Regions from separate parts of the Devosia sp. P1_H9 genome, predicted to be linked through region 2. Evidence: predicted binding sites of a transcription regulator. Region 2 holds the regulator's gene; the other holds the start of a gene.
What was found. The regulator LexA, encoded in region 2, represses DNA repair genes until DNA is damaged. The targets are predictions, from matches to a motif close to TGTTCNNNNTGTGTTCNG.
Positions count from the first base shown of each region.

Region 1: a site for LexA is predicted at 2,774-2,791, ahead of uvrA (excinuclease ABC subunit UvrA). Genes of this name have one in related genera too.

Region 1 is NZ_JBFUCQ010000002.1:331,704-336,666, reverse strand. It holds gene uvrA (excinuclease ABC subunit UvrA) at 1-2,506, opposite strand, end outside; gene AC1DYL_RS04860 (single-stranded DNA-binding protein) at 2,906-3,403, shown strand; gene AC1DYL_RS04855 (class I SAM-dependent methyltransferase) at 3,493-4,269, opposite strand; gene AC1DYL_RS04850 (sensor domain-containing diguanylate cyclase) at 4,326-4,963, opposite strand, start outside.
Region 2 is NZ_JBFUCQ010000002.1:22,385-27,347, forward strand. It holds gene AC1DYL_RS03130 (2-dehydro-3-deoxygalactonokinase) at 1-367, opposite strand, end outside; gene lexA (transcriptional repressor LexA) at 640-1,362, opposite strand; gene AC1DYL_RS03140 (hypothetical protein) at 1,665-2,213, shown strand; gene AC1DYL_RS03145 (sensor histidine kinase) at 2,269-3,639, opposite strand; gene AC1DYL_RS03150 (response regulator) at 3,639-4,310, opposite strand; gene AC1DYL_RS03155 (ABC transporter substrate-binding protein) at 4,399-4,963, shown strand, end outside.

The sequences.
Region 1 (4,963 bases), 310 kb from region 2:
CCACCTTGACGTAGCCCAGCCCAACGCGCTGCAGCGTCGCGAACTTCTCGCGGATCGACGGCACGGCGGCGAAGAAGTCCACCGCTTCATCGATGGTCATGTCGAGCACGTCGGCGATCGACTTGCCCTTGAACTGCACTTCGAGCGTCTCGCGGTTGTAGCGGTGGCCCTTGCAGACTTCGCAGGTGACGTAGACGTCGGGCAGGAAGTGCATCTCGATCTTGATGACGCCGTCGCCCTCGCACTTCTCGCAGCGGCCGCCCTTGACGTTGAAGGAGAACCGGCCCGGGCCATAACCGCGCGCCTTGCTCTCGGGCAGGCCGGCGAACCACTCGCGCATCGGCGTGAAGGCTCCGGTATAGGTCGCGGGATTGGAGCGCGGGGTACGGCCGATCGGCGACTGGTCGATGTCGATGACCTTGTCGAGGTGCTCGAGCCCGGTGAGATGGTTGTGCGGCGCCGGGTTGACGCGCGCCCCGTTCAGCCGGCGGGCGATGGCCTGGTACATGGTGTCGATCATCAGCGTCGACTTGCCGCCGCCGGAGACGCCGGTGATGGCGACGAAGTTGCCCAGGGGCACGTCGACCGAGACGTTCTTCAAATTGTTGCCGGTGGCGCCGTCGATGTGGAGCTTCTTGGTCTTCGATTGCTTCCGGCGCTCGACCGGCATCGGGATCATCATCGCGCCCGAGAGGTACTGCCCGGTGATGCTCTTGGGGTTGCTGATCACCTGCTGCGGCGTGCCTTCGGCGACGATGTGCCCACCATGGACGCCGGCACCGGGGCCGATATCGACCACGTAGTCGGCGGTGAGGATGGCGTCCTCGTCATGCTCGACGACGATCACCGTGTTGCCGATGTCGCGGAGCCGCTGCAGTGTCTCCAGCAGCCGGGCATTGTCGCGCTGGTGCAGCCCGATGGAAGGCTCGTCGAGGACGTAGAGCACGCCGGTGAGGCCGGACCCAATCTGGCTGGCGAGGCGGATGCGCTGGCTTTCGCCGCCCGACAGCGAGCCTGAGTTGCGGGCCAGCGTCAGGTAGTCGAGGCCGACGGCGTTGAGAAAGCCCAGGCGCTCGCGGATCTCCTTGAAGATGCGCTCGCCGATCTGGTTCTGCTGCTCGGTGAGGCGGCTCGGCAGTTCAGTGAACCACTCGGCGGCCGCCTTGATCGACTTCTCGCTGACCTGTCCGATGTGGAGGCCGTCGATCTTCACGGCCAGCGCTTCGGGCTTCATGCGGTAGCCGTTGCAGGCGAGGCAAGGCGCCTGCGACATGTAGCGCTCAATCTCCTCGCGCATGCCAGCGCTCTCGGTCTCCTTGTAGCGCCGCTCCAGGTTGCCGATCACGCCCTCGAAGGGCTTCGTGCTCTTGTAGGTGCGGAGGCCGTCGTCATAGACGAAGTTGATCGGCGTCGAGCCGGTGCCGAAGAGGATCGCGTGCTGCACTTCGAAGGGCAGCTCTTCCCACGCGGTGCCGGTCGAGGCGCCATAGTGCTTGGCCACGGCCTGCAGCGTCTGCAGGTAATAGGGCGCTGATGTCTTAGACCATGGCAGGATGGCCCCGTCGCGCAGCGAAAGGCTGACATCGGGGACGATCATGTTCGGGTCGATCTTCTGCTCGGTGCCCAGACCGTCGCAGACCGGGCAGGCGCCGAACGGATTGTTGAACGAGAACAGCCGCGGCTCGATCTCGGGAATGGTGAAGCCCGAGATCGGATCGGCGAACTTTTCCGAGAAGATCAGCCGCTTCGGGGCGCCGTTCTCGCCAAGTTCGTCGGCGAACTCGGCGAAGGCGATACCGTCGGCGAGCTTCAGGGCGGTCTCGAAGCTCTCAGCGAGGCGGGTAGCGATGTCGGGGCCGACAACGAGTCTGTCTACAACGACTTCCACGTCATGCTTGATCTTCTTGTCGAGGTTGGGCGCGTCCTCGATGTCGTGGAACTCGCCATCGATCTTCACGCGCTGAAAACCCTTGCGCATCAGATCGTTGAGCTCGCGCTTATACTCGCCCTTGCGGCCACGGGCGATCGGCGCCAGCAGGTAAAGCCGCGTTTCCGGCGGCTGCGCCATGACGATATCGACCATCTGGCTGACGGTCTGGCTCTGGATAGGGAGGCCGGTGACCGGCGAATAGGGGATGCCAACGCGCGCAAAGAGCAGGCGCAGATAGTCGTAGATCTCCGTGACAGTTCCAACGGTAGACCGTGGATTTCTGCTGGTCGTCTTCTGCTCGATCGAGATGGCTGGAGACAGGCCGTCGATCTGCTCGACGTCCGGCTTCTGCATCATTTCGAGGAACTGGCGCGCGTAGGCGGAAAGCGACTCCACGTAGCGGCGCTGGCCCTCGGCGTAGATGGTGTCGAAGGCGAGCGACGACTTACCTGAGCCCGAGAGCCCGGTCATCACGATGAGGCTATCGCGGGGCAGCCTCAAGTCGATGTTCTTGAGGTTGTGCTCCTTGGCGCCCCTGATGACGAGATCGCGGTTCGGATTAGGTCTATCGGCCATCAAAGACTTCCACTTGACGAGGGCGAGCGAACATAGTGCCGCTTTGTGCCAAATCGTGTCAGGGTTTCAAAAAAGAGGGGCTAGGCCGCACATCTGGGTATCCGGCGCCCGACTTGCAACTTAACCACGCCGCAACGGTTCCTGTCACCACGACCGTTCGACATCCCGCTCAAACGTGATGTGAACATAAGCGGAACAAAGCAGAGTCGGTCAAGACCGCTGCTGACGGAATCTGTTCGCCGCACGCTTGACAAACCGGCCGGCGGATAGAACATAAAGAGAACGGACGAAACTGTGGGCGAGCGGCGAATGTCGCGCGCGCCGTCCGGACGATAGCGGTAGGATACGCGCCGGAGTTTCTCCCGGGCGCGTATCCGGGAAAGTTGAAAGGAAAGTGCCATGGCTGGCAGCGTGAACAAGGTCATCCTCGTCGGTAACCTCGGCAACGACCCGGAAGTGCGGAACCTGCCGTCGGGCGGCAAGGTGGTGAACCTGAGCGTCGCGACCTCCGAACAGTGGCGCGACAAGAATTCCGGCGAGCGCAAGGAGCGTACCGAGTGGCACCGCGTGGTGATCTTCTCGGAAGGCCTGGTGCGGGTCGCCGAGCAGTACCTGAAGAAGGGCGCCAAGGTGTACATCGAGGGCCAGTTGCAGACCCGCAAGTGGCAGGACCAATCCGGCCAGGACAAGTACTCGACTGAAATCGTGCTGCAGGGCTTCAACTCGACCCTGACGATGCTCGACGGCCGCGGCGAAGGCGGCGGCGACAGCGCCGGCGGCTTCTCCAGCCCGCGCGAGTCCTCGTCGTTCGGTGGCCCGCCGGCCCGCCAGGAGCGCCGCCCGAGCTCGGCTCCGGCGTTTGAGTCCGGCGGCATGGACGACGACATCCCGTTCTGAGGCGGCGCCGGACTACAGGCGTAGCATCGGACGTGAGGTTGAAACGGGTCGCCCAGGCGGCCCGTTTTGTTTTGTGGGAAGTTCCGGGACTATCTCGGCACGATGCTGCCCCAGATCACCAGGGTCCTGACCGTGTAGGTCAGCTGGCCCGCTGCGGCGTAGGGAGCGAGAAGCTCAGCGAGTTCGGCGTCGAACGCCGCTGTCCGATCGCCGAGCTTCGAGTAGGCCCAGGTGTCGCGCGAGTGCTGGCACTTGATGAAATCCTCGACGCTCTGGCTGAACGGCGCGGCGAAGTGCTGCCGGCCGGCGACATCGACGTGACCGCCAAAATTGCCTGCAATCGCATCCAGCCACCGCGGTTCGAACGGCCGGCCGGTCACTTCTGGCACCCATTTGCCGAGGAAACGCTTCCATTCGGCATCCCAGGGGGGTTCGAAGGCGTCATCGCCAGAGATCGCTGCAAAGACGTGGCCACGAGCCGCGTGCAGCAGGAGCCTGGGGAACAGCCGGTCGTGATCCATCCAGTGGATGCTGGCGGCGGCAACGGTGAGGTCGAAGCGCCGGCCGTCGAGCGGCGCTTCTTCGGCGAGGCCTCGCACCCAGTGAAGGTTCGGCGCCCGGCCGCCGGGGAGGGTATGTCCGAGTGCGATCATGTGCCGCGAGGGGTCGACGGCAACCACATCGGCGAAGCACCGGGTCAGTGGGCGGGACACCTTGCCCGGACCGCAGCCGATATCCAGCATCGCGTCATGCCGAGGCGCCAGCTGGTGCAGCTTCTCGAACACCGCTTCAGGGTAGGGCGGGCGATAGGGGTAGAGGTCGACGACCTCGCATTCCTCGAATGATGCCCCAGGACGATCGTTCATCGGCTGCCTCCAACCAGTCGACAGCATAACAAGCGATGGTGCCAGATCGACGACGCTTAGCCGGCCAGCCGTGATCTCACCCGTCTCGGCGCGGCGACGCTCTGGTTGCGCCCCTGGGATTTGGCGTCATAGAGGGCGAGGTCGGCGGTACTGATCAGCCAGGAGCCGTCGTGGACCGCGTCCTCATCGCGCGGGTCGATCGTGGCGACGCCGATGCTGATGGTGGCGACGCGCCAGGGCAGGTTGCGCTCGTGCGGGATAGCCAGCGATTGCACCTGCCGGCAGAGCTCGGTGGCGATCGTGCGCGCAGCGTCGACGTCGGTGTCGGGGAGAAGAAGGGCCAGCTCCTCGCCGCCATAGCGGGCCGCCAGATCGCTGGGACGTCGGGCGGCCATGGCAACCACCGCGGCAATCGCCTTCAGGCAGGCGTCGCCCGCGAGGTGGCCGTGGTCGTCGTTGAACCGCTTGAACCGGTCGGCATCGATCATCAGCAGAGACAGCGGTGAAGCGAGGCGGCTGGCGCGGGCCACTTCACGGGTAAGCGCAGTATCGAAGGCGCGCCGGTTGGCGATGCCGGTGAGCCCGTCGCGCATGGCGAGGCTTTCGAGCTTCAGCTCGAGGCGCTTGCGTTCGCTGATATCGCGGGTGACACCGACCACCGATACGCGCTCGGAGCGTTCGGCCGCGATCCGCA
Region 2 (4,963 bases):
TCACGTCCTCCGCACCCAGATCGCGGAGGCAGACGCCAGGCAGGATGCGCGGGTTGTGCGGGCCGGGCATGTCGGGCGCAACGGCGCCGGCAGCGATGCGACCGAGTTCGGCGGGGGCGTCGAGATAGGGGGCCTCGATCCAGCCCTGCCGCGCGCCCGCCATGCCGCAGATCAGTACGTCCTCGACGTCATCGGCGACGCCGTTGAGCAGTGAGGTCAGCACATCGGGGTATTGCTCGCGACTGAGACGGCCCATGCCGTCCGGCGATGAGCGGGAGAAGGCGATCTCACCGGCGGAATCTATTCCCCATGCCCGCAGATTGGAGGTGCCCCAATCGACGGCGACCCATTCGACCTGTCCTGCCAAAACCCTCTCCCTTGCGCCGCCAGTTTGCCGCGCATCAAGCCATGCCGCTACATCGCAATCGGGAAGGTGGTCCACTCTCCTGGTATGATCGCGAAAGCCGCTCGCAGGCGGCGCCTCAGATCCGATGCGCCACTTGCTGCCAGCGGCGCGGAACGTAACGTCTTTGCCAGCCCAGCCCTAGTGCAATTGTTGTCCGCAGCGTCCGGATTCATAAGAAAAAGGGCCGGCTGAGGCAGCCGGCCCGAAGACCCGATTGGCGGCAGGTCAGGAGTTCAGTACTTGCGGAGCAGGCCAACCAGGCGGCCCTGCACCTTCACCCGGTCGGGCGGGAAGATGCGGGTTTCGTAGGCTGGGTTGGCGGCCTCGAGCGCTACCGAGTTGCCGCGACGGCGCAGCCGCTTCAGCGTCGCCTCCTCGTCATCTACGAGGGCGACGACGATCTCACCGGTCGAAGCGGCGTCCTGTTTCTTGATGAGCACGGTGTCGCCATCGAAAATCCCGGCATCGATCATCGAATCGCCGCGCACTTCCAGGGCATAATGTTCACCCGCACCGAGCATCTCGGGCGGCACCATGATGGAATGGCTGTGGGTCTGGATGGCCTCGATCGGAGTGCCGGCGGCGATCCGGCCCATCACCGGGACGGTGACCGCGCGGTAGGCGTCGGCGTTGGCCACCTGAGCCGCGGGGCGTGCCGGCGGGGTCGCGACCCGGCCAAGATTACCCTCGATGACGCTCGGCTCGAAGCGCGCCTTGCGGCCGCCGAGCGATGGATTCATCGAGTCCGGCAGTTTGATCACCTCGAGCGCCCGGGCCCGGTTGGGCAGGCGCCGGATGAAGCCGCGCTCCTCGAGCGCAGTGATCAGCCGGTGAATGCCCGACTTGCTGCGAAGATCGAGCGCATCCTTCATCTCGTCGAACGAGGGTGGGATGCCGGATTCTTTCATCCGCTCGTGGATGAACATCAGAAGTTCGTGTTGCTTGCGCGTCAGCATGGCGGCCCCGTGAGCAGAATCGGAACAAAGACTGAACGTGTTATACGTGTTCCAGTTATGTTCTGCAATCGGACGATGAATATTGCGTTACGATGGCGCTCCTGACGCGCCGAAAGAGAGGACGCGTGGCCGCGAAATCCTCTCGACGTCGAGGCCTTGCGTTTCGTTGACCTGCTGTCCACCAGGGCATACCGTCGAGAGATTGGCGTGTCGAACCCGCACACCCCAACCTTCTCAGCTGGAGCTGTGCTCGTTTCCACGGGCCAGTGAACTGGACTGTTTCTGAGGAGGAAAACATGTCTATGAAGTCAAGCCGTTATGCCATATCCGCAATGATCCTGGGGATCTTGCTCAGCCCCACCGTGGCGGCCGAAATGACCGATGCGGAATTGGTCGCCAACGCGCTGTCGGCAGCGCCGGTGGCGGTGGGCCAGAATGCCACGGTCGTGAACTTCGATGCTCAGATGCAGATGAAGACGCTCAAGGAGGGAACGAACGGCTTTACCTGCATGCCGGACAACCTGGCTTCGCCCACCAATGATCCAATATGCGTCGATGCCGGAGGCATGGCGTGGTTGACGGCATATAGCGAGAAGAAGGACCCACCCGAGGGCGTGGTCGGTTTCGGCTACATGCTGCAGGGCGAGTCGGCGCCCGACAACGTGGATCCGTTCGCGACCGCGCCGCCTGCAGGTCACGACTGGATGGTCGATGGGCCGCACGTCATGATCTTCAACGTCGCAGACGAGATGCTGGCCGGCTATCCCAAGGAAGAACATCCCGACCACACCCAGCCCTATGTGATGTGGCCAAACACTCCCTATGCCCACCTGATGATCCCCGTGCACTGACGACGGGATTGACTGGCGCGTGCCGGCGCATTGGTCGGCGCGCGCCACGGCCGGACTATTGCGGCTCGGCCGGTAGGGTAAGCTGCACGCTGAAGCCTTTGCCAGGCTGCGATGCAACCGTCAGTTCGCCACCGAGCAGACCCGCGATCTCTTCGACTATGGGCAGCCCAAGGCCGGCTCCGGGCTTGTCGCTGTTGCCGCGGCTGAAGCGCTTGCGCACTGCCGCCAGCTGCTCGGCGGCGACGCCCTTGCCGGTGTCGGCCACCTGCAGCACCACCACGCGGTCCCCTGTGGCGACGCCAACCGTCGCTTCAGAACCAGGTCCGGCGTAGGCGATGGCGTTCTCGATGAGGTTGCTCAGCAGTTCACCGAGCAGCATCGGGTCGCCGCGGACCAGCGCCGGTCCTTCGCCCTCGAGGCCAAGATCGATGTCGGCGGCATGGGCCCGGACGACATAGTCGCCTGTGCGCTCCCGGGCGAGCTCGAACAGATCGACAACCTGGAACTGCAGCCGATCGGACGCAGCCTCGTCGATCCTGGCGAGGAGCAGCAGTTGCGCGAGGACGCGCTCGGCGTGCACCACCGCGGCATCGGCGGTGCGGGCCGCCTCCCGTGCCGCGGCAGGGCTATCGGCGCGGAGCGCCAGCGCCAACTGAGTGCGGATGATGGTGAGCGGCGTGCGGAGCTGATGGCTGGCATTGCCGGTGAAATGGCGCAGGGCATCGAGAGCTGACGACAGCCGCGTCATGAACGAGTTGATCGTGTCGACCAGGCCCTGCACCTCGCGGGGAACCTCCTGTTCGATGGGGCTGAGGTCATCGAGGGCCCGCCGCGAGATGGCGTCGCGGAGGCGATAGAGTGGGGCGAGCGAGAAACCGACGGCCAGCCAGAGGATCACCGCGGCGGCGAGGATGAGCAGCGCAAGGCGAATGGCAGAGCGGAGGAGCAGGGTCTGGGTCAACTGCGTGCGGGCGATGGTGGTCTCGGCGACAGTGACCGTGAACGGGATGGCGCTGACGCCGGAGGATGCTGCGCGTCGCAGCACGGCCACGCGGATCGGCTCACCGCGGAAGCTGGCGTCCGAATAGGCGATGTCGGCCGTCGCTGCATCAGAGGTCGGCAGGGTCTGATAGCCCGTGATGAAGCCCTCCGGACCGTCGACGCGGTAGAAGACCCGGTCCTGCGCCGCCGAAGTCAGCATCTCCAGGGCGACATAGGGCACGTCGACCTCGAGCGCGCCATCCTCGGTGACGATCACCCGCTCGGCGATGGCGAGGACAGAGCCGGCGAGGACGCGGTCCGAGAGCGAGGTTGCGGTGTCCTTGGCCTCGCGCCAGGTATCGACCACCGCGAGCGCGGCGACAGCCAGCAACGCGATCATCAGCCACAGCAGCAGGCGCCGGCGCAGCGAGTAGGGGCGCACCATCAGTCGGCGATCCGATCGAGGTAATAGCCGAGGCCGCGGGCGACCCGCACGGTGAGCGCATAGGGAGCGAGGCGGCGGCGCAGGCGCGAGATGTACTGTTCCACGGCGTTCTCGCTGAGGTCATCGTCGAAGGCGGCCAGCGATTCAATGATCGATTGCTTGGCGACCACCTTGCCGGCCCTGCGCAGCAGGGTCTCAAGCACGCTGAGTTCGCGGGCCGGCATGTCGAGGGTCTGCCCAAACGCCGAGAGGGTGCGCGACAAGGTGTCGAGTTCGATGTTGCCGAAGGCGATGCTCGAGTTGTGCAGCCCGGCCTGCCGGCGCAGCAGCACGCGGATGCGCGCTTCCAGTTCCGACACTTCGAACGGCTTGGTCATGTAATCGTCGGCACCGAGGTCGAGGCCGCGCACCCGCTCGTCGAGGGCGCCGCGAGCGGTGAGGATCAGTACGGAGGAGGCGTTGCGACGGGCCCGCATGCGGCGCAGGACGTCGAGCCCGTCCATTTCGGGCAGGCTGAGGTCGAGCACGACGAGATCGAATGTTTCCGTCGACAGCACGGCATCGGCGGAGATGCCGTCATGAACGACATCCACCGCGTAGCCGGCGACCCGCAGGACGACGGCAAGGCCGTCGGCCAGGGTCCGGTTGTCTTCGACCACCAAGATGCGCATCATTGGCTCCCCGACCGCACGGTAGTTTGACGGCGCGGCGTTGCCCATAGCCCTTGTGGAGCGGGCAGGGGGCGGGCATGGTCCGGAAATGCTCCGACTTCTCGCCATTCTCGTCCTCGTCGCAACGCCCGCCTTGGCCCAGGAGGCGAAGGTCTATCCGGCGCTCGACGATGCGGTCGGCAACCGGACTGTCACGGTCTACTCGTCGCTCGACGAGCCGCTGGCTCGGCCGATGATCGCGGCGTTCCAGGCCGCCAATCGCGACATCGCAGTGGCCTATGAGGACCTGCAGACCGTCGACATCTACGATCGCGTGGTGGCCGAGACCGATGCCGGTGCCCCCACTGCAGATTTCGCGTTCTCTTCGTCGATGGACCTGCAGGTCAAGCTCGCGAACGACGGTTATGCGCAGGAGAGCAGCCTACCGCTGTCAGCCAGTTGGCCGCGCTGGGCCAACTGGCGCAACACGGCCTACGCGCTGACCTATGAGCCGGCTGTGTTCATCTACCACAAGCCGAGCTTTGCCGGATCGAAGCCACCCTCGACGCGGGCGGAGCTGATCCAGTACCTCAAGGCCAATGCGGACACGATCCACGGCCGGATCGGCACTTACGACATCGAGCGATCCGGCGTCGGCTTCATGTTCTTTTCGC